DNA from 3 places in the Listeria grayi genome. Region 3 is predicted to be linked to each of the others. Evidence: riboswitches for the same ligand, from Rfam matches in the RefSeq annotation. Region 3 holds a riboswitch; each other region holds the start of a gene.

Region 1 (9,967 bases), 1.1 Mb from region 3:
ACACTTTCCGGGTATATCGTTGAATATTCTACGTGGCGATTACTCTTCTGGGTCGTGCTTCCAATCGCGCTTTTAGATATTATTCTAGCGCTGATCTACTTTAAAGATGTTGGTGAAAGATCTTATCCGAAATTGGACGTATGGGGACTCATTTTCTCCACGATCGGTCTTAGTTCCCTACTTTACGGATTCAGTGAAGCTGGTAATGACGGCTGGACAAGCACTACCGTGGAAGTGACGATTGCCATTGGGGTTATCTTCCTAATCGCCTTCGTCGTCAGAGAATTCTTGACGGATCATCCGCTGCTCAATTTACGGGTCTTCAAGTTCCCGATTTTCACCCTTGCATCTGTGATCAATTTGATCGTGACGATGTCTTTATTCGCAAGTATGATCTTACTACCTGTTTACTTGCAAAACATCCGTGGTTTTACGCCAGTAGAATCCGGACTCTTGCTACTTCCAGGTGCGATCATCATGGGGATCATGTCCCCGATAGCCGGTGCCCTTTTTGATAAAGTCGGTGCCCGCCCGCTTGCGATCGTTGGCCTTTTGGTCATGATCTTTACGACATGGGAATTCGGGAATCTAACACTAGATGATTCCTTACTTTATATTGGAACATTATATACGATCCGCTCATTTGGTATCTCACTTGTTATGATGCCGATCATGACCGAAGCTCTTAACAGCGTACCACGTGAACTTTCGGCTCATGCTACAGCGACATTCAACACACTACGGCAAATCGCTGGTTCACTAGGAACAGCCATTCTTGTTACGGTAATGAGTACACGTACTAATGTTCACCGTGAGATTGCAAATAGTGTTTACACCACGAACAATATGCATTTTATGCAAAGTCTCCAAGAAAAAATCATGCACCTCATGCAAAGCATGGGTATCAGTGCACAAGAAGCGCAGCAAACCATCATCGGTCAAATCGTGACCTATGTTTCCCGTCATTCCGCTGTACAAGGCATCAACGACGCTTTCATCGTTGCTACCCTTGTTACGATTTTAGGATTGATCGTTTCTATCTTCTTATCACGTGCGAAGATCCCAGGTATTCATAAAACGTATGATGCTTCTAACGAAAGTAAATAAACAAAATCCCTCAATCATGATTGAGGGATTTTTTATAACTGATAATGCAGCCGGAATATTTTCGGATCCTCCTCCGCATAATCGATGCTGACCCATTTGCCCTGCTCAAACATGCTACGGTTTTTCGTTGCGGTCCAAACTTTTCTGGTCGCTTGATAAGTTTCTCCGTTTTTAAGTTTGAAAGTCACTGTCAGTTTTACTTTACGACTTGATTCACCGCGAGCACGGCTGATATCATTTCCTGATGTATGGCTTGAAAATTCACTGGCAGTTATTTCTGCATTAGTCTCGACCCAAGTAAGTTTGGACCGTTTAGCGCTACTGATCTGGATCAAGATAATTGCCGTGATCACAAAAACAATAAGTACAATCAAAAATCCTAGCAAATCTATTCACCTCATTTTAAAAAAACGCCCTCCGCAGGGAAATGCAGAGAGCGTTTATTTTTTTATTATTTACCAAAGTCATACTTATCTTCTACATAGATCGAATACCAGATCATGAAGATAACGACTGTCCAGATCTTACGGCTGTAATCAAATTTGCCAGCACAATGATCATCTAGCAATTGCAAGACATATTCCTTGTTGATCAAGTGGTCCGTGGCAGATTCGCGGATGATCGTTTTCACCCAGCTGTTCATTTCATCTTTCAGCCAATGACGGATCGGAACTGGGAAACCTAGCTTGCGGCGGTTCAGTACATGTTCCGGTACAAATGTTTCTGCAGCTTTTCTCAAGATATATTTCGTTGTTCCTTGGGTTGTTTTTAAGGATGCTGGAATTTTTGCTGCCACATCGAATACTTCTTTATCCAAGAATGGTACACGTACTTCTAGCGAATTGGCCATCGTCATACGGTCTGCTTTCAGCAAGATGTCGCCGCGCAACCATGTGTGAATATCGATGTACTGCATGCGTTCCACTGGATTGTAGCCCTCTGTTGCGGCATAAAATGGATCGGTGATGTTGGTATAATCATGGCCTTCTTGATATTTCGGCAACAAGATCCGTTTTTCTTTTTCGGTAAACATTTTAGCGTTTCCGATGTAGCGTTCTTCCATCGGCGTTGTTCCGCGTTCTAAGAAACTCTTTCCTCTCATTCCTTCTGGCATGATGCGGGAAACGCGGTTAAGCATTGTTTTCAGTGCTTTTGGCATTTTGTTAAAGCCGGCTAATGAATTGGGTTCATTATAAATATTATAACCGCCGAACAATTCGTCAGCACCTTCTCCCGACAATGCAACTTTAACTTGCTTGCGTGCTTCACGAGATAGGAAATAAAGCGGAATCGCAGCAGGGTCAGCCAATGGATCGTCCATGTGCCAAACGATTTTCGGCAATTCATCCATATATTCCTGTGGTGAGATCACGTAGCTGATATTTTCCACGCCTAATTTATCAGCCGTTTCTTTCGCAACATCGATCTCGCTGAAGCCGTCGCGTTCAAAACCGACAGAAAATGTCTTGATGGCTGGGTGGTATTCTTTGGCGATCGAGGCAATGATCGAAGAATCGATCCCGCCGGATAAAAATGAACCAACTGGTACATCAGAACGCATATGTACGTTGACAGAGTCATACAGCACATCGCGGATTTCTTTGATCAACGTTTGCTCAGCCGTATTCACGGGTGCAAAACTTGTTTGCCAGTATTTTGTGATCTGCATCGGTTCTCCGATTTTCTTCGTGAAATAATGACCTGGCAATAATTTTTTCACAGAAGTCGTCAATGTATCTGGTTCGGGAACAAATTGGAATGTCATATAATTTTGCAAAGAAACTTCGTCTAATGTTTGATTTTTCAGCGCATGCAAAATCGATTTCTTTTCAGAACCAACATACAGTTTGCCGTCTTCTTCTGCATAGAAAAATGGTTTGATCCCAAAATGATCGCGCGCACCATAAACTTGGTTTGTTTCTTTGTCCCAAATGACAAATCCAAACATACCGCGCAGGTGTTTTGCCGTTTCTTCTTTATGTTTAGCATACATTGCGATAATGACTTCTGTATCACTTTCTGTTTCAAAGTGCATACCCTCTTTTACCAATCCTTCACGTAGCTCTACATAATTATAGATCTCGCCATTGAAAATGATCCAATAACGTTCGTTTTCATAAGTAAGCGGCTGATGCCCGTTTTCTACATCTATAATACTCAATCGTCTAAATCCAAATTGGATATGTTCATCTGTATAATAGCCTTCGTCATCTGGACCACGATGAGTGATCATTTTATTCATTTCTCTAAATACGTCTTTTTCTTCGCCTGTAATCTCGGCGATGCGGTCATGCACGCATCCGATAAATCCACACATGCTCATTCTCCTCATCTTCATAATTCTTAAATCTAGTTATATCACAACGTCTATCATATCATAAAAAAGCGGTATTTGAATAGTGAAACAATGAATAGTTTTACAAGCAAAAATGTCCCTTGCCGGTCACTTGGCAAGAGACATTGAATCAAGCATTTTCTACTAAGGTACGCAAAGCATCTTTTTTATCGGTTTTTTCCCATGGTAAGTCGATATCCGCGCGGCCAAAGTGACCGAATGCAGCTGTTTGCTTGTAGATCGGTCGTCTTAGATCAAGCATTTGGATGATTCCTGCCGGACGTAAGTCGAATAATTGGTTCACCGCATCGATCAAAGCCTGTTCCGAATAGTTGCTTGTTCCATAAGTATCGATGGAGATACTCACTGGCTTAGCAACACCGATCGCATAAGCAAGCTGCACTTCTGCTTTGTCCGCCAAACCGCTGGCTACAATGTTTTTCGCTACATATCTAGCAGCGTATGCACCGGAACGGTCTACTTTGGTCGGATCCTTACCGGAAAACGCACCGCCGCCATGTCTTGCATAACCACCGTATGTATCTACGATAATTTTCCGGCCAGTCAACCCGGCATCCCCTTGTGGTCCGCCAATGACGAAACGGCCGGTTGGATTGATGAAGTATTTTGTATCTTCGTCTAATAAAGTTGGATCAATAACAGCACTGATCACATGTTCATGCAGATCTTTTGCGATTTGCGCTTGCTCGATGTCCGGATGGTGCTGCGTCGAGATAACGATGGTATCGACACGGCTAGGCTGATCATTTTCATCATATTCCACTGTAACTTGTGTTTTTGCATCTGGACGTAAATAATCGATTGTCCCATCTTTGCGCAATTCGGCGATTTTCCGTGATAAGCCATGTGCCAAGTAAATCGGCAGTGGCATTAACGTTTCTGTTTCATTCGTTGCAAAACCGAACATCAGCCCTTGGTCTCCAGCGCCGATCGATTCGATTGCTTCATCCTTTGTCAACCCTCGCGTTTCTAGTGCTTCATCCACACCTTGCGCGATATCTGGTGATTGTTCATCAATAGCTGTCAATACCGCACAGGTTTCTGCATCGAACCCGTATTTAGCACGTGTGTATCCGATCCCTTTGATCGTATCCCGTACGATTCTTGGGATGTCTACATAAACAGAAGTGGAGATTTCCCCTGCTACAAGCACAAGGCCAGTAGTAACTGTCGTTTCGCATGCAACTCGTGCATCTGGATCTTTCGCAATGATTGCATCTAAAATCGCGTCAGAGATCTGATCTGCGATTTTGTCTGGATGCCCATCAGAAACGGATTCTGATGTAAATAAGTGACGATTCTTTGCCAATTGTATTTCCTCCTTTAAATCTTACAAGGCGTCCGGGCTAAATAAAAACCTTTTCTCTAATATGGCCATAGGCGCACAGAGAAAAGGCAGAATTTGTATACCTTCGCTCTCATCGTTCAGGAAATCACTTTCCTGCAACAGGTTAGCACCTTACATCAATTTCATGTAGGTTGCTGGGCTTCAAAGGGCCAGTCCCTCTACCGCTCTGGATAAGATTAAATTTAATATTTGATTGTACTTCCACATCTTTAGAAGAATTCATGCGCTTCTTCAATCAGTGATAAAACTAATTATAAATTAAACTGTGGATAAAAGCAATATGAAAATCAAACAATGTTGGGTTCTTACAAGATTTTGATTTAAACAGCCGGAGTCGCCACTCCGATCGCATTTAAAAGCTCCATGATCTTGCCACGATACTTCGCCACAAAAGCATAGACGCGGTCGCCAAACCATTTTGCAAAAGGCAAATATAGTAGTAAAGACAGAATCGTTGTCAGTGGCAACTGCCAAAGGATCCTTCTGATCGCGCTGAAGCCACGCAGGACTTTTCCACTCGATGTCACTAGATGGATCTCTGATTCCAGTTCTTCTTGTGAAAACAGAACACCTTGATAGCGCTCTAGTTCGATCCATTCCAAATTTCGCAGCCAATCTAATTTTTTCGCCATATTTTTGGAAAGCCGGCAGAACCCGCAGTTTCCATCATACAAGACAATATCTTTCATCATAACCCCTCCTACTTTTCTTTTTCCGCTTATCATTAATTTAAACATATGGTATGATAGGAAAATAGAAATATAGTTCCGTTATCGAGCGTGGTAGTAGCAAGTCATTGCTTGAACGGAAACTGATTTTAATTTGGCAAGATGTATAAAGGAGTTTTTTTATGGATATTTTTCCTCTAGCAGGCATTATTTTTATTGGCTTTTTTGCAGTGATTTGTTTATTTGAATTTATTTTAAAATGGCGCTGGTTCAAATACTTGATCGTGACGCTCGCATTGATCGCAAGTGGCGTGATCTTTTTCTTCAGCTTTTACGGGGCTGGTTTAAGTCAAACCAAAATCGCGATCTCATTATTTTTAGCAACACTTGCAGCTTATATCTTTTCCCTGCTGCTCAGCCTGATCCACCTCTTTGTTCGGAGCGGCTCTAAGCCGAAAAAAGCAACCAAAGCATAAAATCTGAGCCCATTCTATGTAGAGTGGGCTTAGACTGAAGAAAAACACCATTTCAATCATTATCTTACTGTTTTCAGCTTGGTAAAAAATGATTAGATTCTAGGCAAAGCTGAGTACCGAAGCGGAGCGTACTTCTGTACGTGAGCACCGGAACGCAGGCTTTAACGACGAAGATGAGCCCATTCTGTGTAGAGTGGGCTCTTTATTGAAAGGAGATACAAGCATGCGAAGATACCAAAAACAGCTTTGGTTTTGCATCGTCTTTCTGGGAATTTTGCTGGTATTCTTTTTTTATTACAAAACTGCCCAGCCAAAACGAGCGCAAACTGATAAAACAGATAAAAAAATCTCCAATCTTATAAAACAAAAACATGTGAGTGGAACGCTTCTGCTTGCCGCTGATCACAAAGTCACCTCGATACATACTTATGGAGATGCGAATCATTCGACAAATAAGGCGAACCAAAAAGCGCAGCTCTATCCAATTGCCTCCTTGCAGAAATTATATACGGCGGTAATTGTCGGACAATTGATTGAAGAACACCGGCTTCGTTATGATAGCAAATTATCCGATTTTGTAAAAACTGCCCCTCAAGCTGATAAGGTCACTGTCGAGCAGTTACTGAGCCATACCTCAGGCTATTCCATGCCGGAAACCGCGCCAAGCACTCTATTGACTACCGAATCTACTGAATTGAGGAATGCAATCCAGCATACGACTTTTTCGGATAAACAGACGTATGCCTATTCTAATGTCAACTATACCTATTTAGCAGCGATCATTGCTGATTTAGAACAAAAAAGTTATCAAGCGGTCGTTCACAAGCGACTGCTCGATAAATGGCAACTCGCCCATACCCTTTTCTGGGATGAACTTCCTGCTACTGCCTTTCTCCCGAATGAGTACCGATATGATGAAGCAACCAAGCAAGAATATACACAGAAAGAACTGCAATATTCTCAGAAATTAATGAGTAGCCTGCTCGGTGCTGGTAATTTATACAGCAATGTCGAGGATCTCTGGCGTTTTCAAAGTTTGTTGACAACGAATAAACTGCTGACTGCGCAAACAACGAAAAAGATCTTGCTAGTTTCCGGATTTATGGATCCGGATACAGATAAGATCCGATTTAGCGGAAATATTTCGGCAGATGGACAACGAGGCGGCTTTGGTTCAGTCATCTACGGCGATCCGGACACAGGAAAATTTGTGATTTTCCTAGGTAATCAAACAGCTCATGCTAACTTGAATGATATCGCCGAAACGATTTATTCGTATACAAAATAAAAAAGACCGGAACTGTCCGGTCTTTTTATTTTACAGTTTGATAAGCAGCGGAAATCACTTGCGCTGATGCTTCTAGCGCTGCTGTTTCGCTCTCTTTTAAATGCATCGCTACGGAGTGAATAATTCCTTCTTTCCCAAGTAATGCCGGTTTGCCGATGTAGACGTCTAGTGCTTCATCGTAAACAGACAACGGGAAAACTTGTCTGGCGTCATTGAAAACTGCTGCTGTGAGCTTCGCTGCAATCGTAGCGATTCCAAAGTTGGTCCAACCTTTACCAAGCAGAATTTTCCAGCCACCACCCCGCACACTGTCTTTTAATGCTGGCAGGTCAAAGTCTTTCGCTTCTGGAAGCGATTGGATTGCTGTACCCGCCACGTTGACAGTTGACCAAGCGATAAATTGCGATTCGCCGTGTTCACCCAAAACATAGCCATCTACACTCTTGGGATTGATCGCAAGTGCTTCTCCGACAACACGTTTCATTCTCGCCGTATCCAAGGAAGTTCCTGTTCCAAAGACGCGGTCCTTTGGAAAATCGCTTTCCGCTTGAATCATCATCGTGATCACATCACATGGGTTTGTGATATTGATGATGATCCCTTTAAATCCGCTCGCAACGATTTTAGGAACGATTTCTTTAATGATTTTACTCGTTGCTTTTAATTCTTCCATTCGATCTTCATGAAGCAGATCTGATTGCCCAACAGCAATGACAATAACGTCTGCCGTGCGAAGTTCATGATAATCCTGTGTATGTATAGTGGTATGAAAAGCTGTCAGCGAAGCCATATCGCGTAGTTCGATCGCCTCGCTTTCTGCTTTTTCCTGATTCTTGTCTATTAAAACGATTTCATCACAAATGCCTTGCGTCACTACGGAAAAAGCAACTTCTGCTCCGACATGACCTACTCCGATAATTCCAAGTTTCCGCATGCCCTCGCCTCCTCTTTCTAATTACTTGAATTAAGTGTCATCAATTCATATTTAATAATCGTTTGGTTATTTTCCCAAATCAGTTTGCGTGCGATCCCTTGCCCATTTGTTTCCCCGTCTTTTGTTTTACGTACATCAACCGGGATGTCGATTGGATAGATCCGATATCCTGCTTTCGTCAATTCAAAAAAGTTATCATCTAATCGTTTTTCTTTTCCTTTTGTGACAATGATGGTATTGACTTCAAGTGGCATTCCCATCGCTCTCACCTCCATTACCTTTATCATAGCAAAAAATAACGCTGCTGCCTACCAATCTTTTTATTCCAGAATACCTTTTTCCAGCAAAAGTCTGACAGCAGCTTCAGCAATAAACTGCATTCCCGCATCCCGCATGAAAAAACTGTATTCCGGCTGTCTGATCAATTTCTGCAGTTCCCCGCCAAGCAGCAGCGGACCATTTGTTTCCAGGTAATTGGTTCGTTCTTCTAGGGTCGCTATCTCTGCACAGAACACACGCTTTGTAAACGTTCGCTCTTTTCCTTCTACTAAATAATCTGCCACAAAATAAAGCTCCTCTGCTCGGGCGCCTGTTTCTTCTAATAGCTCCCGATGAGCAGCCATGAGCGTTGTTTCACCGTGCTCGCCTTTCCCCCCCGGAAATTCGATTCCTCTGGTCTTGTGCATCGTAAAGAGAAATTTCCCTTGATAAACAGGGATCACTAAACAGTCGTCTGCTTCCTTTGTTTGTGCTTTTAGTGAGATCGTTACCTGATTGCGGAATTCATCTTGATATCTATACATGGATTCTTCTTCCTTTTCTTTTTCAAAATTTATGATAAGCTAGAACTAACATATCAAAGAGGTGACGATTTTGAAACATATCTTGATCGGAGCGATCCGGCTTTATCAAAAATATATCTCTCGTTTCACACCGCGGACTTGCCGCTTTTATCCAACTTGTTCTGCTTACAGTGTAGAAGCGATTCAAGAACATGGTGCCCTCAAGGGTTTGCTGCTTTCCATTATCCGAATTTCTAAATGCCATCCCTTTCATAAAGGCGGCATTGATTTTGTTCCTCAAAAAGGACAAGCCTGCTCGCATCATCATCATAAAAAAAGCTAGAAACGAAAAAAATTCGTCGCTAGCTTTTTTTGTGCATAGATTCTATCAGCCGATGACGCTGGACCTTATTGGATGCGGTGCGCGGCATCGTTTTGATAAAATAGAAAGCTTTCGGCACTTTATAGGAAGCAAGCTCCGTCTCGGCAAACTGCTTGATAGCTGCCTCTGCCGTTTCATCCCCTACAATAAAAGCAACTGGCACATGGCCCCACTGTTCGTCAGGTTTACCTACCACTGCAATTTCATGGATACTGGGATGGGCGCTCAGAATATGTTCGATCTCGGTCGGGTAGATATTTTCTCCGCCGGAAATAATCAAATCGCTACGCCGTTCTTGAATGTATAAAAAACCTTCTTCGTCAAGAAAGCCGATGTCGCCTGTCTTAAACCAACCATCTGTAAAAGCAGCTTCCGTAGCCGCTCGATTATTCAGATAGCCTGCCATGATGCTCGGCCCTTTCAGCAAGATCTCGCCGTCTGCTGCGATTTTCACCTCAGAAGGAAATAAAGCTTTCCCTGATGAACCGCGTTTCCGAGCTGCATCCTCTTTTGACAATGTCACGATCTGCGAAGCTGTCTCTGTCATCCCATAAGATTGGATCAAGGGAATATCATACTTCGCACATGCTTCCAGCAAAGTATCACTAACAGCACCACCGCCAAGT
Region 2 (9,967 bases), 1.2 Mb from region 3:
ACTTCATCTTCCAGACCATATCGAGAAAGCTTGATGTAATTCGCGCCATACGTATTGGTCTGAATAATATCTGCACCAGCTTCGATGTAGGCACGATGGATACCGCTGACATCATCCGGATGAGAAAGGTTCAATTCTTCAAACGAACGGTCGATCCCATAGGAATATAGCAACGTCCCCATTGCTCCGTCAGCGATCAATACTTTTTCATTCAAATCTCTACGAAGATTCATTATTTCACTTCACACCCTTCTGAAAGTACTTGAAGAGCATTCTCAAAATCAGCAAGCAAATCGGAAATAGCTTCCAATCCAACAGAGAAACGCAGTAGTCCATCCGTTATCCCCTGATTAAGTCGTTCCTCCCTCGGCATCGCTGCGTGACTCATCTTCGCTGGGTAGGAAAGAATGCTTTCTACTGCTCCAAGGCTCACAGAAAAGACCGGAATCTTGATTTGTTCAACAAATTTACGAGCATTTTCTTCGCTACCAAGATCGAAGGACAATACCGCTCCGCCGTTTTTAGCTTGCGCCTCCTGGATAGTATAGCCTAAATGAGAGATCAGCCCTGGATAATAAACACTTTCCACTGCTGGATGGCTTTCTAAAAAAGTAGCCAGCTGTAATGCCGATTCGGCGCTTTTTTCCATTCGCACATGAAGCGTCTTGATACCGCGCAGTAATAACCAGGCATCTTGCGCACCGAGCACACCGCCCGTTGAATTTTGCAAAAAGTAGATCTGCTCCGCTAATTCCGGGCGATTGGTAGCAATAGCTCCTGCTAAAATATCACTGTGCCCCGACAAAAATTTCGTCGCACTATGGATAACCAGGTCTGCGCCAAGTTCAAGCGGTTTTTGAATGATTGGCGTTAAAAAGGTATTATCCACAAATAAATAGCTGTCATGTGCCTTTGCTAGCTTGGCGACCGTCGCGATGTCTGTCACTTGAAGCAGTGGGTTGGAAGGAGTTTCCACATAGACCAGTTTTGTTTCGACTTCAAACGCTGCTGCTACCTCATCCAGATTCGTCGTGTCAACAAATGTATAACGAATCCCAAAGCGTGGCAATACTTGCTCGACCAAGCGATACGTCCCACCGTACACATCTTTTGAAATAATAAAGTGGTCGCCGGCTGATAATGTGAATAAAGCGGCAGAGATCGCTGCCATTCCACTGGCGAAAGCAAAACCATGTTCGGCACCTTCCAGAGCTGCAACCGCTTTTTCAGCAGCCGCTCGAGTCGGATTCCCGCTTCTGGCATAATCATATTCATGATAATCATCAAAGTCATGCTGGTGGAATGTCGAGGACAAATAAATCGGTGTATTGAGGGCACCGGTATGTTCATCGATTCCAAGAGCTGCTTCGATCACTTCTGTTGCTGGCTGTTTTTTATCAGACATTTTGCGTCACCTCTTTCGTGAGGGTATCAAATGCCTGTTTGAGATCGTGAATCAGATCATCGCTGGATTCGATACCTACCGAAATACGCAAAAGTTCATTCGTAAGTCCATATGATTTTCGCAAGTCTTCGGGGATATCAGCATGCGTCTGCGTTGCCGGATAAGTGATCAGGCTCTCCACGCCGCCTAAACTTTCTGCAAACGAAAATAATTCCAAGGCCTTTAGAAGTGGAGAAACTTGTTTTTCGTTTTTGATGTAAAAACTGATCATCCCACCTTTCCCGGGATAAAGTACTTTTTCCACAAGCGGATGTGATTCTAGGAAAGAAGCAACTTTTCTCGCATTCTCCTGATGTCGTTCTACTCGCAAGACCAGTGTTTTTAAACCACGGATCAATAACCAACTGTCAAACGGAGAGAGCACAGCCCCCGTCGCATTCAGCTGATCAAAATAAAACGCGCCTAAATCATCATCATTTACTACAACGACCCCAGCGAGCAGATCATTATGCCCGCCAAGATATTTCGTTGCACTGTGGATGACGATGTCCGCACCATCATTTAGCGGCTGCTGTAACACAGGTGTGTAGAATGTATTATCAACGATTACTAGCAAATCATGCGTATGTGCGAATGCGGCTACTGCTTTGATATCCGTTTCCTGCATCAATGGGTTAGTAGGCGTTTCAATATAAATGGCTTTTGTTTGATCCGTGACAATTTCTTTTAACTCCTCTACACCGCCATTCCAATAAGAAAAATCAATGGCATATTGAGTTTCCAATTGTTTAAAATAGCGAAAAGTCCCGCCATATAGATCTTGATTCGTAATGATGTGGTCGTGGCTTTTAAAATATTGGAATACAAGCTGGATGGCGCTCATTCCAGAGCTCGTTGCAAAAGCGTGTTTCCCATTTTCCAGCTTGGCAAGTGCCTCTTGCAGCACATCTCGAGTCGGGTTACCAGTGCGGGTATAATCATATCCAGTAGAAACGCCGAGATCTGTATGACGGTAAGCTGTAGAAAAATAAATCGGCATATTAACTGCACCAGTCGTTTCACATTTTCGATTTCCAATTTGCGCCACTATTGTTTCTTTATTTAGCTTAGTCATCCTATCTCCTCCTTTTCTACTTTTCCGTTACTTGGTATTCCGCACGAATTTCTTTAGTCGCTTTGACCATGTCTTTTAAAGCTGCAATCGTTTCTGGCTCTTTTCTCGTTTTCAGTCCACAATCTGGGTTGATCCAAAATTGTTTGACATCGATTGCACGAAGCGCACGTTTGATGTTGTCTTGGATCTCTTCAACGGTTGGAACACGTGGACTGTGGATATCATAAACACCCAGACCGATCTCTTTATCATAAGTTACTTCTTCAAACGTAGAGATGATCTCACCATGACTTCGCGAGGTCTCGATCGAAATCACGTCGGCATCTAGTGCGCTGATCGTATCGATAATATCATCAAAATCCGAGTAACACATATGCGTATGGATCTGCGTATCATTTTTGACAGAAGTCGTTGTTAGCTTGAATGAGTAAACGGCATCATCTAAATATTCTTTCCAACGTGATTCTTTAAGCGGCAGTCCTTCGCGAAGTGCCGGCTCATCAACTTGGATGACCCGAATGCCATTTGCCTCAAGCGCCTCTACTTCTGTACGGAGTGCCAAACCAACTTGATTCGCGACCTCGCTTTTTGGAATATCGTCACGCACAAAGCTCCAGTTGATGATCGTTACCGGTGCAGTGAGCATTCCTTTTACAGGACGATCTGTCAGCGATTGGGCATATACACTTTCTTTTACAGTGATTTCTTCTGTAAAAGCGACATCTCCGTAAATAAGTGGTGGACGTACCGCGCGGGAACCATAGGATTGTACCCAGCCGAATTTTGTCGCCTTAAAGCCAGCTAATTTCTGACCGAAATATTCGACCATATCCGTACGTTCGAACTCACCATGTACTAATACATCAATATCTAGATCTTCTTGGATCTCGATCCAGCGTTTGATTTCTGCTTTGATATACGTATCATAATCACTGTCGGATAAATTACCTTTCAGCCATTCTGCTCGTTTTTTCCGTACTTCAGGTGATTGTGGGAAGCTACCGATCGTCGTCGTCGGAAGTAATGGTAGTTTTAACCATTCGTGCTGCTGTTTGATACGTTCTGCAAATGGTAAGTCCCGTTCTACCGTGACATTTTCTAAATTCTTGATCGCTGTTTGGACTTCATTATTATTACGGTGCGAGGAAGCATTCAGTGCTGCAACTGCATTGGTAGAAGCCGCGAAATCAGCAGTTTCTTCACCATTCAGTGCTTTTGTCAAAAGAACGATCTCATCTAGTTTTTCATCAGCAAATGATAAACCATTCCACAATACTTCTTCTAGATCAGGTTCCGTCTTTTTAGTTACAGGTACATGCAGTAAAGAGTTTGACGGCTGGACAAAAATGGTTTCGGCCTTTGCAAGTGTAACGATTTTTTCAAGCAATGCTTTTTGTTTTGCCAAATCACTCCGCCATACATTACGCCCATTGATGATACCGACACCCAAAATTTTATCAGCTGGAAAGCCAAATTTCTCAAGTGCTTCCAAGGATTCCCCATGATCATGTACAAAATCGATACCAATCGCATCGACAGGCAATTTAACAATATCTTCATAATAGTCCAAACTTTCAAAATAAGTTTGGAGCTCGATTTTTATTTCTGGTGCCGCAGCACGGATCGCTTCATATGTTTTTTTATAAAGTCCCAGCTCTTCTTTCGGAAAACTTGTTGCTAGATAAGGTTCGTCGATCTGTACCCACTTCACGCCGCCTTCTTCCAGTTCTTTGATCAATTGAGTATATAGCGGGATAAATTGATCTAATAACCCTTCAAAATCGCCTTCGCTTCCTTTCCCTAATTTTAAATAAGTGATCGGCCCCACCACAACTGGTTTACCATCGATCCCAAGCTCTTCCTTTGCTTCCAAATAATATTTTAACGGGCGGTTGAAAGCTAAATGCGGTGCTGCATCTTTTAATTCCGGCACGATATAATGATAATTCGTATTAAACCATTTCGTCATTTCTGAAGCAACTGCGTTTTCCCGTCCTCGGGCAATTTCGAAATATGTATCTAAGGAAGGTTGATCCGTTTCGAAACGCTTCGGAATAACGCCGAATGTCAAACTTGTATCCAAAATATGATCATAATAACTAAAATCGCCGACAGGAATTAGTTCTACACCCTTCTCCTGTTGTTTCTTCAATGACTGCAATCGAATTTGTTTCGTTTCCTTTTCCAATTCTTCTTGCGAGATCGCACCATTCCAATAGCGCTCTAATGCTCGCTTCCATTCTCTTTTCTCCCCTAAACGCGGATACCCCAAATTTGAACTAATTGCTTTTACCATATATCTTTTCTCCTTTCTCCGAGCTTCCAACACACGAAAAAACCTCCCTAGAGAATTAGAGAGGTTGATTTATCACTGAAAAAATAATATCGCATCTCTCTTATCTCTCAAAGCTTACTGAAGCTTTGCAGGAATTAGCACCTTTTCAATAAAAAATTGAAAGGTTGCTGGGTTTCATCGGGCCAGTCCCTCTACCACTCATAATAAGAGCTAATATTTAGTTGGTGTTAACTTGTATTGTTTTCATAATTATACATAGCCATATCATGAAAAGCAACCCTTTTTTAGAAATTAACTGAATTTTGTTTATTATTTCCTCCATTAAAAAGCAACACTGTACCGGCCAACAATAGGGCGGCCACCGTATAATAAAAACTAGCCGGACCAAAGTGACTAATCAAATTTCCTGTAAAGATCGGCCCCACGATACTCCCAGCACTAAAACACATCCCCACGAGGATATTTCCAGCCGGCAATAGCTCCAATGCCGTTAAATCTGTCATATAGGATAAGCCGAGGGAATACAGCGAACCAAGAAAAATCCCTAGAATAAAGAACAGGAGAATAAAAAGTAGCGTGTGATGAACAAAAGCAAGTATTAAAAACAAAAATGCTCCCCCAATCGTCAGAAACGGCAATAAGTTTCCTCTTCCTACCCGGTCGCTAAAGATCCCGATCGGCAGTTGAAATAGAATCGTCCCTACTGAAAATGAGGATATAATAATGGTAATAACAGCCGTCCCCATCCCTTCACGCAGGCCAACAACTGGAAAAGTAGCATTCAATCCTGTTTCCAATACGCCATATAGAAATGGCGGAATCATTGCGACCCAGCTTGTTTTCAGCACGCTGGAAAACCGTTTAAAACTATCAAAGAAAGAAATCGCTCGGATTTTTTTGCCCGAGGAAATAAAACCATTATCTAATTTCCACAGAATGATCCAAGTGACTAAAATTAATAGTCCAGACAAATAAAATGGCAAATTTTGTGAGAAACTTGCTAGATTAACTAACTGTGGTCCCACGGCAAACCCTACGGAGAAAAACAGTCCATAGATGGACATATTCCTTCCTCTTTTAGAAGGGTCGCTTATCGCCCCGATCCAGGTTTGTGAAGAAAAGTGAAGCATATGATCACCGACTCCAATTAGTAAGCGCAGTAAAAACCAAAAATAAAGATTAAAGTAGATCGGAAATAAAAGAATGGCGACCCCTACTATCGCTGCTCCGACTAAAACAACTGGTTTAAAGCCATATTTATGAAGAGGTGCCTCAATAAAAGGTGATACTAGCAACACGCCAATATAAATTCCCGTGGCATGCAATCCGTTGATACTCGAAGAAATACCTTTTTCTTCAAAAATAATTGCAATCAAAGGCAACAATAACCCCTGAGATAATCCTGATATTGCAACTACTGTAGTTAAGACCCAAAATCGGAATCTATCCGTCATGAAGACACCTTCTTTCTACATACATAAAAAAAGTAATACCAAAGTTGGCATTACCTTTTTAAAATTATGACCCGTACGGGAATCGAACCCGTGTTACCGCCGTGAAAGGGCGGTGTCTTAACCGCTTGACCAACGGGCCTACATCTGGCGGAGAAGGAGGGATTTGAACCCTCGCGCCGCTTTCGCGACCTACACCCTTAGCAGGGGCGCCTCTTCAGCCACTTGAGTACTTCCCCAAATGTTTTAAAAAATCTATTCTTCTAAAGAATAACTCCACAGGTAGGACTCGAACCTACGACCGATCGGTTAACAGCCGATTGCTCTACCAACTGAGCTACTGTGGAATAAAATGGGCCTAAATGGACTCGAACCATCGACCTCACGCTTATCAGGCGTGCGCTCTAACCAGCTGAGCTATAGGCCCTTCACAGATAAATAGAATATTAACAAAGAGCGGGTGATGGGAATCGAACCCACGACAACAGCTTGGAAGGCTGTAGTTTTACCACTAAACTACACCCGCATATATAAAACGGATTAACAAAGGGCGGATGATGGGAATCGAACCCACGAATGCCTGAACCACAATCAGGTGCGTTAACCACTTCGCCACATCCGCCATGGCAAAAGCATGTAAAAGTGGCTTGGGACAGAATCGAACTGCCGACACCTTGAGCTTCAATCAAGTGCTCTACCAACTGAGCTACCAAGCCAAATGGCGGTTCCGACGGGATTTGAACCCGCGATCTCCTGCGTGACAGGCAGGCATGTTAACCCCTACACCACGGAACCGAATTGCGGGGACAGGATTTGAACCTGCGACCTTCGGGTTATGAGCCCGACGAGCTACCAGACTGCTCCACCCCGCGATAATAATATAAAATTTTTGTCCACCAATCACAACAAAAAAGGAGGAAAGGGGATTCGAACCCCTGCGCGGTCTTACCCGCCTGTCGGTTTTCAAGACCGATCCCTTCAGCCAGACTTGGGTATTCCTCCATTACAATATAGCAATAACGTGATAAGTGGACCTTGCAGGACTCGAACCTGCGACCGGACGGTTATGAGCCGTCTGCTCTAACCAACTGAGCTAAAGGTCCATAAAGAGATAGCGGCGGAGGGAGTTGAACCCACGACCTTTCGGGTATGAACCGAATGCTCTAGCCAGCTGAGCTACACCGCCATAATAATAATGGTGCTATCTACTCTAAATATGAGTATATTTACCTGTAAAGTGGAGCCTAGCGGGATCGAACCGCTGACCTCCTGCGTGCAAAGCAGGCGCTCTCCCAGCTGAGCTAAGGCCCCAAAAAGAAAGAATAAAAATCGGGAAGACAGGATTCGAACCTGCGACCCCTTGGTCCCAAACCAAGTGCTCTACCAAGCTGAGCTACTTCCCGTACTAAAGAAGTGCGCCCGAGAGGAGTCGAACCTCTAACCGCTTGATTCGTAGTCAAGTACTCTATCCAATTGAGCTACGGGCGCAAAAACAATATAGATTTATAAAAGTGCCGAGGACCGGAATCGAACCGGTACGGTGATCACTCACCGCAGGATTTTAAGTCCTGTGCGTCTGCCAGTTCCGCCACCCCGGCAATATTTGGAATAAATTGGAGCGGAAGACGGGGTTCGAACCCGCGACCCCCACCTTGGCAAGGTGATGTTCTACCACTGAACTACTTCCGCAACTTATAACAAATATAATGCGGGTGAAGGGACTTGAACCCCCACGCCTTGCGGCGCCAGATCCTAAATCTGGTGCGTCTGCCAATTCCGCCACACCCGCATAAAAGTGAGCCGTGATGGGCTCGAACCATCGACCCTCTGATTAAAAGTCAGATGCTCTACCAACTGAGCTAACGGCTCAAACAAGAAAAATGGTGCCGGCTGCAAGAGTCGAACTCGCGACCTACTGATTACAAATCAGTTGCTCTACCAACTGAGCTAAGCCGGCAAAAATGGTGGAGGTTAACGGGATCGAACCGCTGACCCTCTGCTTGTAAGGCAGATGCTCTCCCAGCTGAGCTAAACCTCCAAATTACTGCCCGGCAGCGACCTACTCTCACAGGGGGAAACCCCCTACTACCATTGGCGCAGAGAAACTTAACTACCGTGTTCGGGATGGGAACGGGTGTGACCTTCTCGCCATAACTACCAGACAATATAAGAGAAAAACATTCTCTCAAAACTAGAGAAGAAAGGTTGTAAAGTTTTCACCGATAATCATTTTTATTGGTTAAGTCCTCGATCGATTAGTATTTGTCCGCTCCATATGTTGCCATACTTCCACTCCAAACCTATCTACCTGATCATCTTTCAGGGATCTTACTTTCCGAAGAAATGGGAAATCTCATCTTGAGGGGGGCTTCACGCTTAGATGCTTTCAGCGTTTATCCCTGCCGCACATAGCTACCCAGCGATGCTCCTGGCGGAACAACTGGTACACCAGCGGTGCGTCCATCCCGGTCCTCTCGTACTAAGGACAGCTCCTCTCAAATTTCCTGCGCCCGCGACGGATAGGGACCGAACTGTCTCACGACGTTCTGAACCCAGCTCGCGTGCCGCTTTAATGGGCGAACAGCCCAACCCTTGGGACCGACTACAGCCCCAGGATGCGACGAGCCGACATCGAGGTGCCAAACCTCCCCGTCGATGTGGACTCTTGGGGGAGATAAGCCTGTTATCCCCGGGGTAGCTTTTATCCGTTGAGCGATGGCCCTTCCATGCGGAACCACCGGATCACTAAGCCCGACTTTCGTCCCTGCTCGACTTGTCAGTCTCGCAGTCAAGCTCCCTTGTGCCTTTACACTCTGCGAATGATTTCCATCCATTCTGAGGGAACCTTTGGGCGCCTCCGTTACTCTTTAGGAGGCGACCGCCCCAGTCAAACTGCCCACCTGACACTGTCTCCCCACGCGCTAAGCGTGGCGGGTTAGAATGGTCATACAGCCAGGGTAGTATCCCACCATTGCCTCCTTGCACGCTGGCGCGCGCAGCTCTTAGGCTCCTACCTATCCTGTACAAGCGGTACAAACATTCCATATCAGGTTGCAGTAAAGCTCCACGGGGTCTTTCCGTCCTGTCGCGGGTAACCTGCATCTTCACAGGTACTATAATTTCACCGAGTCTCTCGTTGAGACAGTGCCCAGATCGTTGCGCCTTTCGTGCGGGTCGGAACTTACCCGACAAGGAATTTCGCTACCTTAGGACCGTTATAGTTACGGCCGCCGTTTACTGGGGCTTCAATTCGCACCTTCGCTTGCGCTAAGCGCTCCTCTTAACCTTCCAGCACCGGGCAGGCGTCAGCCCCTATACGTCACCTTACGGTTTTGCAGAGACCTGTGTTTTTGCTAAACAGTCGCCTGGGCCTATTCACTGCGGCTCTCTCGGGCTTTCACCCTAATAGAGCACCCCTTCTCCCGAAGTTACGGGGTCATTTTGCCGAGTTCCTTAACGAGAGTTCTCTCGCTCACCTTAGGATTCTCTCCTCATCTACCTGTGTCGGTTTGCGGTACGGGCAGTACAGTTCTAACTAGAGGCTTTTCTTGACAGCGTGAAATCAGGAACTTCCGTACTTAATTTCCTTCCCCATCACAGCTCATGCTTCGCGAGAAGCGGATTTGCCTACTTCTCACACTCACTGCTTGGACGCACCTTTCCATTCGTGCGATTCCTTATCCTTCTGTGTCACCCCATTG
Region 3 (9,967 bases):
TCAAATACAAAAAAGCAGCGCCCCTTATTAAACAAGGAACGCTGCTTTTTTTGCTTTTGTTATTTATTTACTGGCAATACTGCGCCTTTCCATTTATCCGTGATAAAGTCTTGGATTTCTTTCGAATGCAATACTTTGACTAGTTCTTTTACATCCTTATTGTTTTTGTTCTTCTCTGTTGTCACGATGATATTAGCATATGGAGATTTTTTGCTTTCCAATGCGATTGCGTCCTTTTCAGGATTCAAGCCTTGCGCAACGACAAAGTTGGAGTTGATTGCTACAGCATCGCCTTCATTATTTTTGTAAGCCGTCATCAAGTAGCCTGGATCGAAGCTGGTTTTGAATTTCAAGTTTTTTGGATTGTCGGAAATATCTTTGAAAGTCGCGTCTTGTAGTTTTACCCCTTTTTTCACTTTGATCAAACCTTCGTCTACAAAAATACCGATAATACGTGGCCAGTCTGATTTAGAGTTGGATACTAAAATTTGAGCGCCATCTTTTAAGTCTTTCAGTGATTTTACTTTTTTCGAGTAGATGCCAAGTGGTTCTAAGTGAATAGCGCCGACATCAGCGAATTTATAGCCTTTTTGCTTTTCTTCTAATTCCAAATATGGTTTATGTTGGAAATAGTTAGCTGTCAAATCGCCTTCGTCTAGTGCTTTATTCGGTAACACATAGTCATTGTATTTCACGATTTTCAAGTTGATGCCTTTCTTTTTCAAGATCGGTTTTGCTTTTTCAAGAATAACTGCATGTGGTGAACTAGATGCACCTACGATCAATTCTTTGTTCTTGGAATCGCCTGAAGAACTTTTGCTTCCGGACCCGCAAGCCCCTAATACTAAAATAACTGCTAAAACTGCAAATAATGCTGTAAACTTTTTCATTTTTCCCTCTCCTTTTTTATCGTTTATCAAACGATTTGGTTAATAAATCTCCAATAATTTGGAAGATAAATACAATAATTAAAATAATCACGGTTGCAACGATCGTTATCTGAAAGTTCGCTTGTTGATAGCCATCGATATAGGCGGCGTTTCCAAGGCCACCTGCTCCAACCGCGCCTGCCATTGCTGTATAACTCACGAGTGAGATCGCTGTGACGGTGATCCCGGAAATTATCGCCGGCATGGCTTCTGGTAACAGCACTTTCCAAATGATAGTGAAAATATTCCCACCCATAGCTCTAGCGGCTTCGATAACGCCCTTGTCTACTTCGCGAAAGGCGATTTCTACCAAACGACCGTAAAAAGGTGCTGCGCCAATGATCAAAGCTGGAAGTGCGGCTTTTGGTCCAATGATCGTTCCGACTAGAAGTTTTGTCTCTGGGATCAATAAAATGATCAGGATGATAAATGGGATCGATCTGAAAATATTAACAATAACAGCTGTGATCCAATGGATGATCTTCTTCCAAATGCTGTCTTCGTTAGCTGTCAAAAACAGCAGCAATCCTAGAATGATTCCGATTATAAAAACCAGCACTAGGGAAATCACTGTCATATAAAGTGTTTCTTGGGTGGCAGTTCCAATCAACTGCCAATCCACATCTGGGAATAAATGGTTCATCATTTGCTGATCACTTCCGTTTCTACCTGCAATTGGTGAAATTGTTCAATACTCTTGGCGATACGCTCCGGCTCTCCTGTCAAATGAACATATAAGGTACCGTATGCACCGTTTTGCGTCTGTGTCAACGAACCATGCAGGACATTCAATGACACTTGCTGCGCCCTAACTACTTCTGAAATGATCGGTTGAGTCGCATTTTTATTTACAAACAGCAACTTCACGATCTCACCTTGCTCACCGTAATTTTCTAAGAGCAGTTGGATCAGTTCTTCTGTCTCATCGGAATCGGTCACTTGACGCACGAAACGTTTGGTCACTTGCTGCTGCGGATGCTGGAAAACATCGAGCACATTGCCGAGTTCTACTACTTTTCCTTCTTCCATGACAGCGACCCGATTACAGATTTTGCGGATAACATGCATTTCATGGGTGATGACAATAATAGTCAGATTGAGTTTTTTATTGATATCAAGCAGCAGATCCAGTACTTCATCCGTTGTTTGCGGATCGAGCGCACTAGTCGCCTCATCGCAAAGCAGTACATTTGGGTCATTGGCAAGCGCTCTGGCAATCCCGACACGCTGTTTTTGACCGCCACTTAATTCGGATGGATAGGAACGCTCTTTTCCTTCCAGCCCAACCAACCGGATCAGCTCATTGACACGCTGTTTTCTTTCTGCACCACGGATGCCAGCGATCTCCAGTGGAAAAGCGATGTTCTCAAAAACTGTTCGCGACCACAGCAGATTGAAATGCTGAAAAATCATACCGATCTTTTGTCTGGCTTTGCGAAGTTTGCCGCCACGAATCTCGCTGATGATATTCTCGCCGATCTGAACCGTTCCTTCTGTTGGAAGCTCCAAACCATTGAACATTCGGATCAATGAACTTTTCCCAGCACCGGAATAACCAACTACTCCAAAGATCTCACCGTCCTCGATTTGAAGGTCGACATGATCAACAGCACGGATTTTTTGCGATCTCGTTTTATAATCTTTCACTACTTGTTTGAGTGTAATCATTTTTTATTCACCTTTTTTTCTGTCAGAATATGAAAAAAGCCTTTCTGCAAGTGAGCAGAAAGGCGACGATTTAGAGGTCGATTACTTTCTTCTCATCTTCCAAAACAAATGTTTTGCATGAATTAGCACCTTAAGCAAATTGCTTAGGTTGCCGGGCTTCGTAGGGCATTTCCCTCCACCGCTCTTGATAAGAATATGATTTTATTAGTTATAATTGCTGTTCGTTTATATTACACCGAACTGCTTAATTTTGTCAACTATTGATTGAATACGAACAATTTTTCCGACTTTGATGCTCAGCAAGCGGTAATTTGACAATAAATGTCGTTTTGCGATTTTTGCTCTCTGCGGTCACGATCCCGCCGTGCTTCTCTACGATCGACTTCGCGATCGCAAGCCCAAGCCCCGTTCCAGTGGTCGTCCGATTTTTGTCGACTTTATAAAAACGATCGAATAAATATGGCAAATCGATAGCTGGGATTTCCTCTCCATAATTAGAAACCTCGACCACAGCCATTTCTTCTTCTTTTCGAGCTACGATCTCCAACTCATTTTCGCCATAGCGGAGCGCATTGGAAAATAAATTTTCAAATAGCCGCATGATCTGATTCCCATCACCTGTTACGATCAATTTATCAAGTTGATAGCTCTCATTGATCTTGATTTTTCGTTCAGCTGCTTGTGCTTCGAACTCTAAAACAAGCTGGCTCAGTAGTTCGTTCATATCAAGCATATCATGTTTCAGCGGATATTCCGTACTTTCCAAACGGGTATAGGAAAACAAGTCGTCAATCAACTTATGAAGATGCTTCGCCTTGCCATACACTAATTCGGTGTAATAGCGCAGTTCGATCTCATCACGATAGCGGTCTTCGTGAATAAAGCTTAGGTAACCCAAGATCGAAGTCAGCGGCGTCCGTAGATCATGTGATACGTTGGTAATCAAATCATTTTTCGCCTTTTGAGCTTGTGATTCTTGTTCCATAAGCACACGCTGCCGTTTACGCATATTCTCAATATTTTCTTCCAGCTCTTGGATATCCTTTACATAACTGGCGGTATCCACAGGACGGTCTTCCCGCAATGCAAAATTGATCGTCCGCAGCTGTTTCTTAAATATTTGATGCCGGCAAAAGCGGTAGAATAAATAGAAAATCAAAGTCGCGAGCAGTAGAACAACGATATATTTCGTGATCCCAAACCCGATAGACTCCCGCAGTTGGGTATATTTCGTCTTGCCAAATAGGCGGACAAAAGAATCTGATAATCCCTTGAGTACAATAGAATCATCGCGGATCGCTACTAACCAGAGATACATCGTCCGCAGCAAAAACAATGCGAACATCCATGATAAAACCGCAAAGAATGCTACCTGCCAAATATTCATCATTCGGCTGACATGTAGAAAGATTTTTTTAAAGTTCAATTTTATAGCCCACTCCCCAGATGGTCTTGATAACATTTTCTCCCGCCATAGCAACGCGAAGTTTATCTCGTAAATTACTGATGTGGACCATCACCGTTTTACTTGCTCCAAGCGCTTTCTCCTGCCAGATCTTTTCAAAAATATATTCTGAGCTAAAAACACGTCCCGGTTCACTGGCCAGCAAATATAAAATATCAAATTCGGAAGTCGTCAAATGTAGCTCTTTTTCATTCACCGTCACAATGTGCTGATCTTTATCGATCACGATCGGGCCAATGATCGTTTTAGCTGTATCGACACTACTATTGGCTCGGATATTCTGGATCCTTCTCAGAATCACTTTTACGCGTACAGATAGCTCAAGCGGATTGAAAGGCTTGACCATATAATCATCAGCTCCTGTTAAGAGCCCCATGATCTTGTCATTATCTTCTGCTTTCGCACTCAACATCAAGATCGGCGTCAAAATATTTTCATTGCGCATTTTTTTACAGACCTCTAGTCCGTCCATCTCCGGCATCATTACATCCAGAATCACTAAGGACGGCATTTTATCTTGAACGATCTCCCAGGCTTCTTTTCCATTATAGGCTTGATAGATCTGATAGCCCTCGTTTTGGAGGTATAGCTTTACCAAATCTACAATCTCTTTGTCGTCATCTGCAATCAATATGGAAGTCATGATTCATTTTCCTTTCCGGCATAGTCTTGTTTCTATTGTATCATTTTCAATATAAAAAAAGAAATCCGTCTCAAGATAGATTTCTTTTCATTATTATTTATTTTTCCGTTCTTCCTCTGGTTCGATGTGGATCAATACCTGCGCTTTCGAATAAAAATCATTGACTGCTGTCTCGATCTCGTCACACAAATGGTGTGCCTCTTCGATTGACATGCTTGCCGGAAAAACGAGGTGAAAATCAATATATTCTTCTGCCCCTGCTCTTCTGGAGCGAAAATCATGGAACTCGATGTAGTTATCACTATATGACTCAATGATCCGCTTGATCTCTTTCTCCTCATCGGGAGATAAGCGCTCGTCCATCAGTGGGGGGAACGATTCTTTTAACAATTGCCATGCTTCATACATAATATAGATCGCTGTGATGATTGCGATAACTGGATCTAGCCACAACCAGCCAGTAAGATAGACTAAAAACAAACTGAAGGCGATCCCGACAGATGTAAATACATCTGTATATAAATGTAAGGCATTTGACTTCATTGCTACCGAGTTCTGCTTGATGGCCGCACGTTTGATGATCATGGAGATCACTAAGTTTATCGTGGCTCCCAGCAACATCACACCGATACCTAGCCCTGGTAATCGTATTTCATGCGGTGTAATAAATTTATTGACAGATTCATAAATAATCCAAATACCCGCTACAAAAATCAACAATGTTTCGATTGTTCCAGCAATATTTTCTGCTTTTCCATGCCCATAGGGGTGATCTTCATCAGCCGGACGATTAGATATCCGAATCGAGAAGAAGGTAATGACAGAAGCAAACAGATCCATAAATGAGTGTATGCCTTCTGAGATAACTGCTACCGAACCTGTAAGAACGCCAACAATCAATTTTAATACGACAATGAAAAAGTTACTGAATACTGATAGAATAGTTAAATTTAAATGATTCATTCTGCTTCCTCCAATTTCCACCGATTCGGTAAACCTGAATTATCATATCATACAGGATGGTAGTGGGTCTACAGCAATCTTTTTAACGGTCTCCACTTCTATAAAGTGAACGAAACTATTTTGCCTTAGCGCAACTTATACTTTGAAAAACAGCTTGCTTCCCAAGTACTTCTCAGGGAGCAAGCCATCACTATTTTTGAAAAAAATCATAAATCGATGAAATATTGCCTAAGTCATAACTGATGCGCTTAGCTTTGCCATTTTCAAAGAAAACGAGTGCAGGAACCGAGGTGATCTGCAATCTTTCCGCAACCTCAGGCACAAAGTTCAAATCCATTTTCGCTAAAGGCTGCTCCCAGTCATCGGATTGCTCAATAATCTCGATCAGCTGACTTGCAAACTGACAAGCGCCACACATCGGCGAGAAAAAATAAACATAAAAATTTTTATCCAAAGATTCTGCTTGTTCTAAATCGGGACGAGCCCATATATCCATAGCTATTTCATTCTTTCTTTAATCTAAAGTTTCTTCGTAAGCATCGCTGTTTAGCAATTCATCTAGCTGCGACTCTTCTAGTTCTTCTATTTTCAAGATCCAGCCTTCGTTGTATGGATCGCTATTGATCATTTCTGGTGCATCTTCCAACGCTTCGTTTACTTCCACGATTTTCCCACTTACAGGTGCGTAAAAATCAGAAACCGTTTTAACAGACTCGATACTACCGATGGAGTCCCCTTGCTCAATTGTTGCACCAACTTCAGGAAGTTCAACGAAAACGATATCTCCCAACTGATCTTGCGCGAAATCTGTGATACCTACACGAACGCCCTCTGTTTCTTGTTTTACCCATTCATGTTCTTCTGTATATAGATAATCTTTTGGCAAACTCATTTGTATTTCCTCCCCTAATTATTATTTCCAAGTGCTTTCATAACTATCTTCACTAAATCCTAATGTAATATTTTCACCGTCTGTTGTCAGTGGACGCTTAATTAATTTCCCGTCAGAAGCAAGTAGCGTATATGCTTCTTGCAAAGACATGTGATCGATTTTATCTTTCAGACCAAGCTCACGATATTTGATACCACTTGTATTGAAAAAACGACGAATCGGAAGTCCGCTTTTTTCATGTAATGCTTGGAGTTTTGCTGCACTAGGAGTATCTTCGGTGATGTCAATTTCGTTTACTTCTACTTCATTATCATTTAACCATTTTTTTGCTTTTTTGCATGTTGTGCATTTGGGATACCAGTAAAAATCAATCATCTAATGTCTCCTCCTACTTATTGTTCTATTACTATCATAGATGATTTTTTTTAAAAGTACAATCCAAAATTGCTCGGATAAGAAGATTTTGATTTTTAGATAAAAAACAGCTCAAGATAGCTAGTTATCTTGAGCTGTTTTCGTTATTTTCTTTTTCTTTTCCACACGTAGATCGCTGTTGCTATTAATAGCAAACCGATGATTGTGTACATCCATAAGAACTGATCTCCAGTTTTTGGCAAGATCGAGTCAATGAACTTTTTGATTTCTGAATGCGGTTTTGTGTCTGGGTTGTTATGTGGTGCTGGATTTGGTTTTGGATCCGGTGTTGGGCTCGGTTTCGGATCTGGATCTGGACTCGGATTTGGTTTTGGTTCTTGTTTATTTATTTTTACATCTACACTCGCTGGCGTTGCCGCTACAGCTTTTCCGTCACTTTGTTCCCCGGCGGCACTGACTTCATTCGTAAGCACTCCGCTCGCTGGAACTTGTTTCACTTGGACTTTGTACGTGATCGTTTGTTTCGCGCCACTTGCGAGGCTCGCGATCGTAGCTTCATATTTCCCAGCTGCCCACGCATCATCGGAGACGGCTTGGCCGTTCACTTTCGTGCTGCCTGCCACATAGCTCAGTTCCGCTGGTAATTGGTCACGGATCGCGATATTGTTCCACTTACCTCCGCCGGCTTCGTTGCCCACTTCGATTTGATACTCATACGTATCTCCAAGCTTCGCTTCTTGCACACTCGCTGTTTTCTTCAAGCTTGGTGTCACAGGGACATCCACTTTCTGATTATCTTCTGGAGTCTCATCGTTCCCCGGTACTTTTCCGGTCGCGATGTTCGTGATCTCCCCGCTCGCTGCTTCGCTGACAGTTACTTCAAAGCTTACACTTACTGGATGGCCATGAGCCAGTTTCTCTAGCACGACCGATAGGTTGTTCCCATCGATACCGCCATCATACGCTACCGCGTTCCCAGCTTCATCTTCTACTTTCAGACTTGCTTTATCCACGGTAAGTTCTGACGCGATCGCATCTTCGATCGTGACGCCGCTCAGTTCCGTTCCAGCGATCTGGTTCGTTGCGACGATCGTGTAACGCATCTTGTCGCCAACTTGAACGGTCTTGCCGTTTAGCGATTCTCCGCTTGGTGTTTCGACTGTTTTCTTCACGCCGAAGGCTCCACTTGGGATCCCCGCCGTTACGTCTACACTCGCTGGCGTTGCCGCTACAGCTTTTCCATCACTTTGTTCCCCGGCGGCGCTGACTTCATTCGTAAGCACTCCGCTCGCTGGAACTTGTTTCACTTGGACTTTGTATGTGATCGTTTGTTTCGCGCCACTTGCGAGGCTCGCGATCGTAGCTTCATATTTCCCAGCTGCCCATGCATCATCGGAGACGGCTTGGCCGTTCACTTTCGTGCTGCCTGCCACATAGCTCAGTTCCGCTGGTAATTGGTCACGGATCGCGATATTGTTCCACTTACCTCCGCCGGCTTCGTTGCCCACTTCGATTTGATACTCATACGTATCTCCAAGCTTCGCTTCTTGCACACTCGCTGTTTTCTTCAAGCTTGGTGTCACAGGGACATCCACTTTCTGATTATCTTCTGGAGTCTCATCGTTCCCCGGTACTTTTCCGGTCGCGATGTTCGTGATCTCCCCGCTCGCTGCTTCGCTGACAGTTACTTCAAAGCTTACACTTACTGGATGGCCATGAGCCAGTTTCTCTAGCACGACCGATAGGTTGTTCCCATCGATACCGCCATCATACGCTACCGCGTTTCCAGCTTCATCTTCTACTTTCAGACTTGCTTTATCCACGGTAAGTTCTGACGCGATCGCATCTTCGATCGTGACACCGCTCAGTTCTGTTCCGGCGATCTGGTTCGTTGCGACGATCGTGTAACGCATCTTGTCGCCAACTTGAACGGTCTTGCCGTTTAGCGATTCTCCGCTTGGTGTTTCGACTGTTTTCTTCACGCCGAAGGCTCCACTTGGGATCCCCGCCGTTACGTCTACACTCGCTGGCGTTGCCGCTACAGCTTTTCCGTCACTTTGTTCCCCGGCGGCGCTGACTTCATTCGTAAGCACTCCGCTCGCTGGAACTTGTTTCACTTGGACTTTGTATGTGATCGTTTGTTTCGCGCCACTTGCGAGGCTCGCGATCGTAGCTTCATATTTCCCAGCTGCCCACGCATCATCGGAGACGGCTTGGCCGTTCACTTTCGTGCTGCCTGCCACATAGCTCAGTTCCGCTGGTAATTGGTCACGGATCGCGATATTGTTCCACTTACCTCCGCCGGCTTCGTTGCCCACTTCGATTTGATACTCATACGTATCCCCAAGCTTCGCTTCTTGCACACTCGCTGTTTTCTTCAAGCTTGGTGTCACAGGGACATCCACTTTCTGATTATCTTCTGGAGTCTCATCGTTCCCCGGTACTTTTCCGGTCGCGATGTTCGTGATCTCCCCGCTCGCTGCTTCGCTGACGGTTACTTCAAAGCTCACACTTACTGGATGGCCATGAGTCAGTTTCTCTAGCACGACCGATAGGTTGTTCCCATCGATACCGCCATCATACGCTACCGCGTTTCCAGCTTCATCTTCTACTTTCAGACTTGCTTTATCCACGGTAAGTTCTGACGCGATCGCATCTTCGATCGTGACACCGCTCAGTTCTGTTCCGGCGATCTGGTTCGTTGCGACGATCGTATAACGCATCTTGTCGCCAACTTGAACGGTCTTGCCGTTTAGCGATTCTCCGCTTGGTGTTTCGACTGTTTTCTTCACGCCGAAGGCTCCACTTGGGATCCCCGCCGTTACGTCTACACTCGCTGGCGTTGCCGCTACAGCTTTTCCGTCACTTTGTTCCCCGGCGGCGCTGACTTCATTCGTAAGCACTCCGCTCGCTGGAACTTGTTTCACTTGGACTTTGTACGTGATCGTTTGTTTCGCGCCACTTGCGAGGCTCGCGATCGTAGCTTCATATTTCCCAGCTGCCCACGCATCATCGGAGACGGCTTGGCCGTT

The links. A riboswitch is a leader RNA that binds a small molecule or an ion and turns the genes downstream of it on or off. The one in region 3 is predicted to bind S-adenosylmethionine.
Region 1: linked by a shared signal. The riboswitch ahead of metK (methionine adenosyltransferase) and the one ahead of EL241_RS11605 (methionine ABC transporter ATP-binding protein) in region 3 are both predicted to bind S-adenosylmethionine.
Region 2: linked by a shared signal. The riboswitch ahead of metE (5-methyltetrahydropteroyltriglutamate--homocysteine S-methyltransferase) and the one ahead of EL241_RS11605 (methionine ABC transporter ATP-binding protein) in region 3 are both predicted to bind S-adenosylmethionine.

What each region holds. Positions count from the first base shown of each region.
Region 1 covers NZ_LR134483.1:1,210,945-1,220,911, reverse strand. The annotation lists gene EL241_RS05915 (DHA2 family efflux MFS transporter permease subunit) at 1-1,107, shown strand, start outside; gene EL241_RS05910 (DUF3592 domain-containing protein) at 1,140-1,493, opposite strand; gene asnB (asparagine synthase (glutamine-hydrolyzing)) at 1,559-3,424, opposite strand; gene metK (methionine adenosyltransferase) at 3,573-4,772, opposite strand; SAM riboswitch class I at 4,879-4,988, opposite strand; gene EL241_RS05895 (thiol-disulfide oxidoreductase DCC family protein) at 5,132-5,503, opposite strand; gene EL241_RS05890 (membrane protein) at 5,662-5,955, shown strand; gene EL241_RS05885 (serine hydrolase domain-containing protein) at 6,179-7,243, shown strand; gene EL241_RS05880 (L-lactate dehydrogenase) at 7,269-8,177, opposite strand; gene EL241_RS05875 (DUF2584 domain-containing protein) at 8,195-8,437, opposite strand; gene ytkD (RNA deprotection pyrophosphohydrolase) at 8,498-8,980, opposite strand; gene yidD (membrane protein insertion efficiency factor YidD) at 9,051-9,302, shown strand; gene EL241_RS05860 (o-succinylbenzoate--CoA ligase) at 9,322-9,967, opposite strand, start outside.
Region 2 covers NZ_LR134483.1:1,192,677-1,202,643, reverse strand. The annotation lists gene EL241_RS05830 (bifunctional homocysteine S-methyltransferase/methylenetetrahydrofolate reductase) at 1-233, opposite strand, end outside; gene metC (cystathionine beta-lyase) at 233-1,405, opposite strand; gene EL241_RS05820 (aminotransferase class I/II-fold pyridoxal phosphate-dependent enzyme) at 1,398-2,519, opposite strand; gene metE (5-methyltetrahydropteroyltriglutamate--homocysteine S-methyltransferase) at 2,536-4,815, opposite strand; SAM riboswitch class I at 4,913-5,025, opposite strand; gene EL241_RS05810 (MFS transporter) at 5,100-6,269, opposite strand; tRNA gene EL241_RS05805 (tRNA-Glu) at 6,337-6,408, opposite strand; tRNA gene EL241_RS05800 (tRNA-Ser) at 6,415-6,505, opposite strand; tRNA gene EL241_RS05795 (tRNA-Asn) at 6,541-6,613, opposite strand; tRNA gene EL241_RS05790 (tRNA-Ile) at 6,620-6,693, opposite strand; tRNA gene EL241_RS05785 (tRNA-Gly) at 6,722-6,792, opposite strand; tRNA gene EL241_RS05780 (tRNA-His) at 6,816-6,888, opposite strand; tRNA gene EL241_RS05775 (tRNA-Phe) at 6,910-6,982, opposite strand; tRNA gene EL241_RS05770 (tRNA-Asp) at 6,986-7,061, opposite strand; tRNA gene EL241_RS05765 (tRNA-Met) at 7,065-7,138, opposite strand; tRNA gene EL241_RS05760 (tRNA-Ser) at 7,179-7,268, opposite strand; tRNA gene EL241_RS05755 (tRNA-Ile) at 7,296-7,369, opposite strand; tRNA gene EL241_RS05750 (tRNA-Met) at 7,379-7,452, opposite strand; tRNA gene EL241_RS05745 (tRNA-Ala) at 7,505-7,577, opposite strand; tRNA gene EL241_RS05740 (tRNA-Pro) at 7,596-7,669, opposite strand; tRNA gene EL241_RS05735 (tRNA-Arg) at 7,681-7,754, opposite strand; tRNA gene EL241_RS05730 (tRNA-Leu) at 7,779-7,864, opposite strand; tRNA gene EL241_RS05725 (tRNA-Gly) at 7,881-7,955, opposite strand; tRNA gene EL241_RS05720 (tRNA-Leu) at 7,974-8,055, opposite strand; tRNA gene EL241_RS05715 (tRNA-Lys) at 8,063-8,135, opposite strand; tRNA gene EL241_RS05710 (tRNA-Thr) at 8,148-8,223, opposite strand; tRNA gene EL241_RS05705 (tRNA-Val) at 8,229-8,304, opposite strand; rRNA gene rrf (5S ribosomal RNA) at 8,313-8,428, opposite strand; rRNA gene EL241_RS05695 (23S ribosomal RNA) at 8,502-9,967, opposite strand, start outside.
Region 3 covers NZ_LR134483.1:2,344,865-2,354,831, forward strand. The annotation lists gene EL241_RS11595 (MetQ/NlpA family ABC transporter substrate-binding protein) at 60-890, opposite strand; gene EL241_RS11600 (methionine ABC transporter permease) at 907-1,575, opposite strand; gene EL241_RS11605 (methionine ABC transporter ATP-binding protein) at 1,572-2,597, opposite strand; SAM riboswitch class I at 2,687-2,791, opposite strand; gene EL241_RS11610 (sensor histidine kinase) at 2,851-4,029, opposite strand; gene EL241_RS11615 (response regulator transcription factor) at 4,013-4,708, opposite strand; gene EL241_RS11620 (cation diffusion facilitator family transporter) at 4,799-5,668, opposite strand; gene EL241_RS11625 (thioredoxin family protein) at 5,859-6,164, opposite strand; gene gcvH (glycine cleavage system protein GcvH) at 6,183-6,560, opposite strand; gene EL241_RS11635 (arsenate reductase family protein) at 6,582-6,935, opposite strand; gene EL241_RS11640 (isopeptide-forming domain-containing fimbrial protein) at 7,079-9,967, opposite strand, start outside.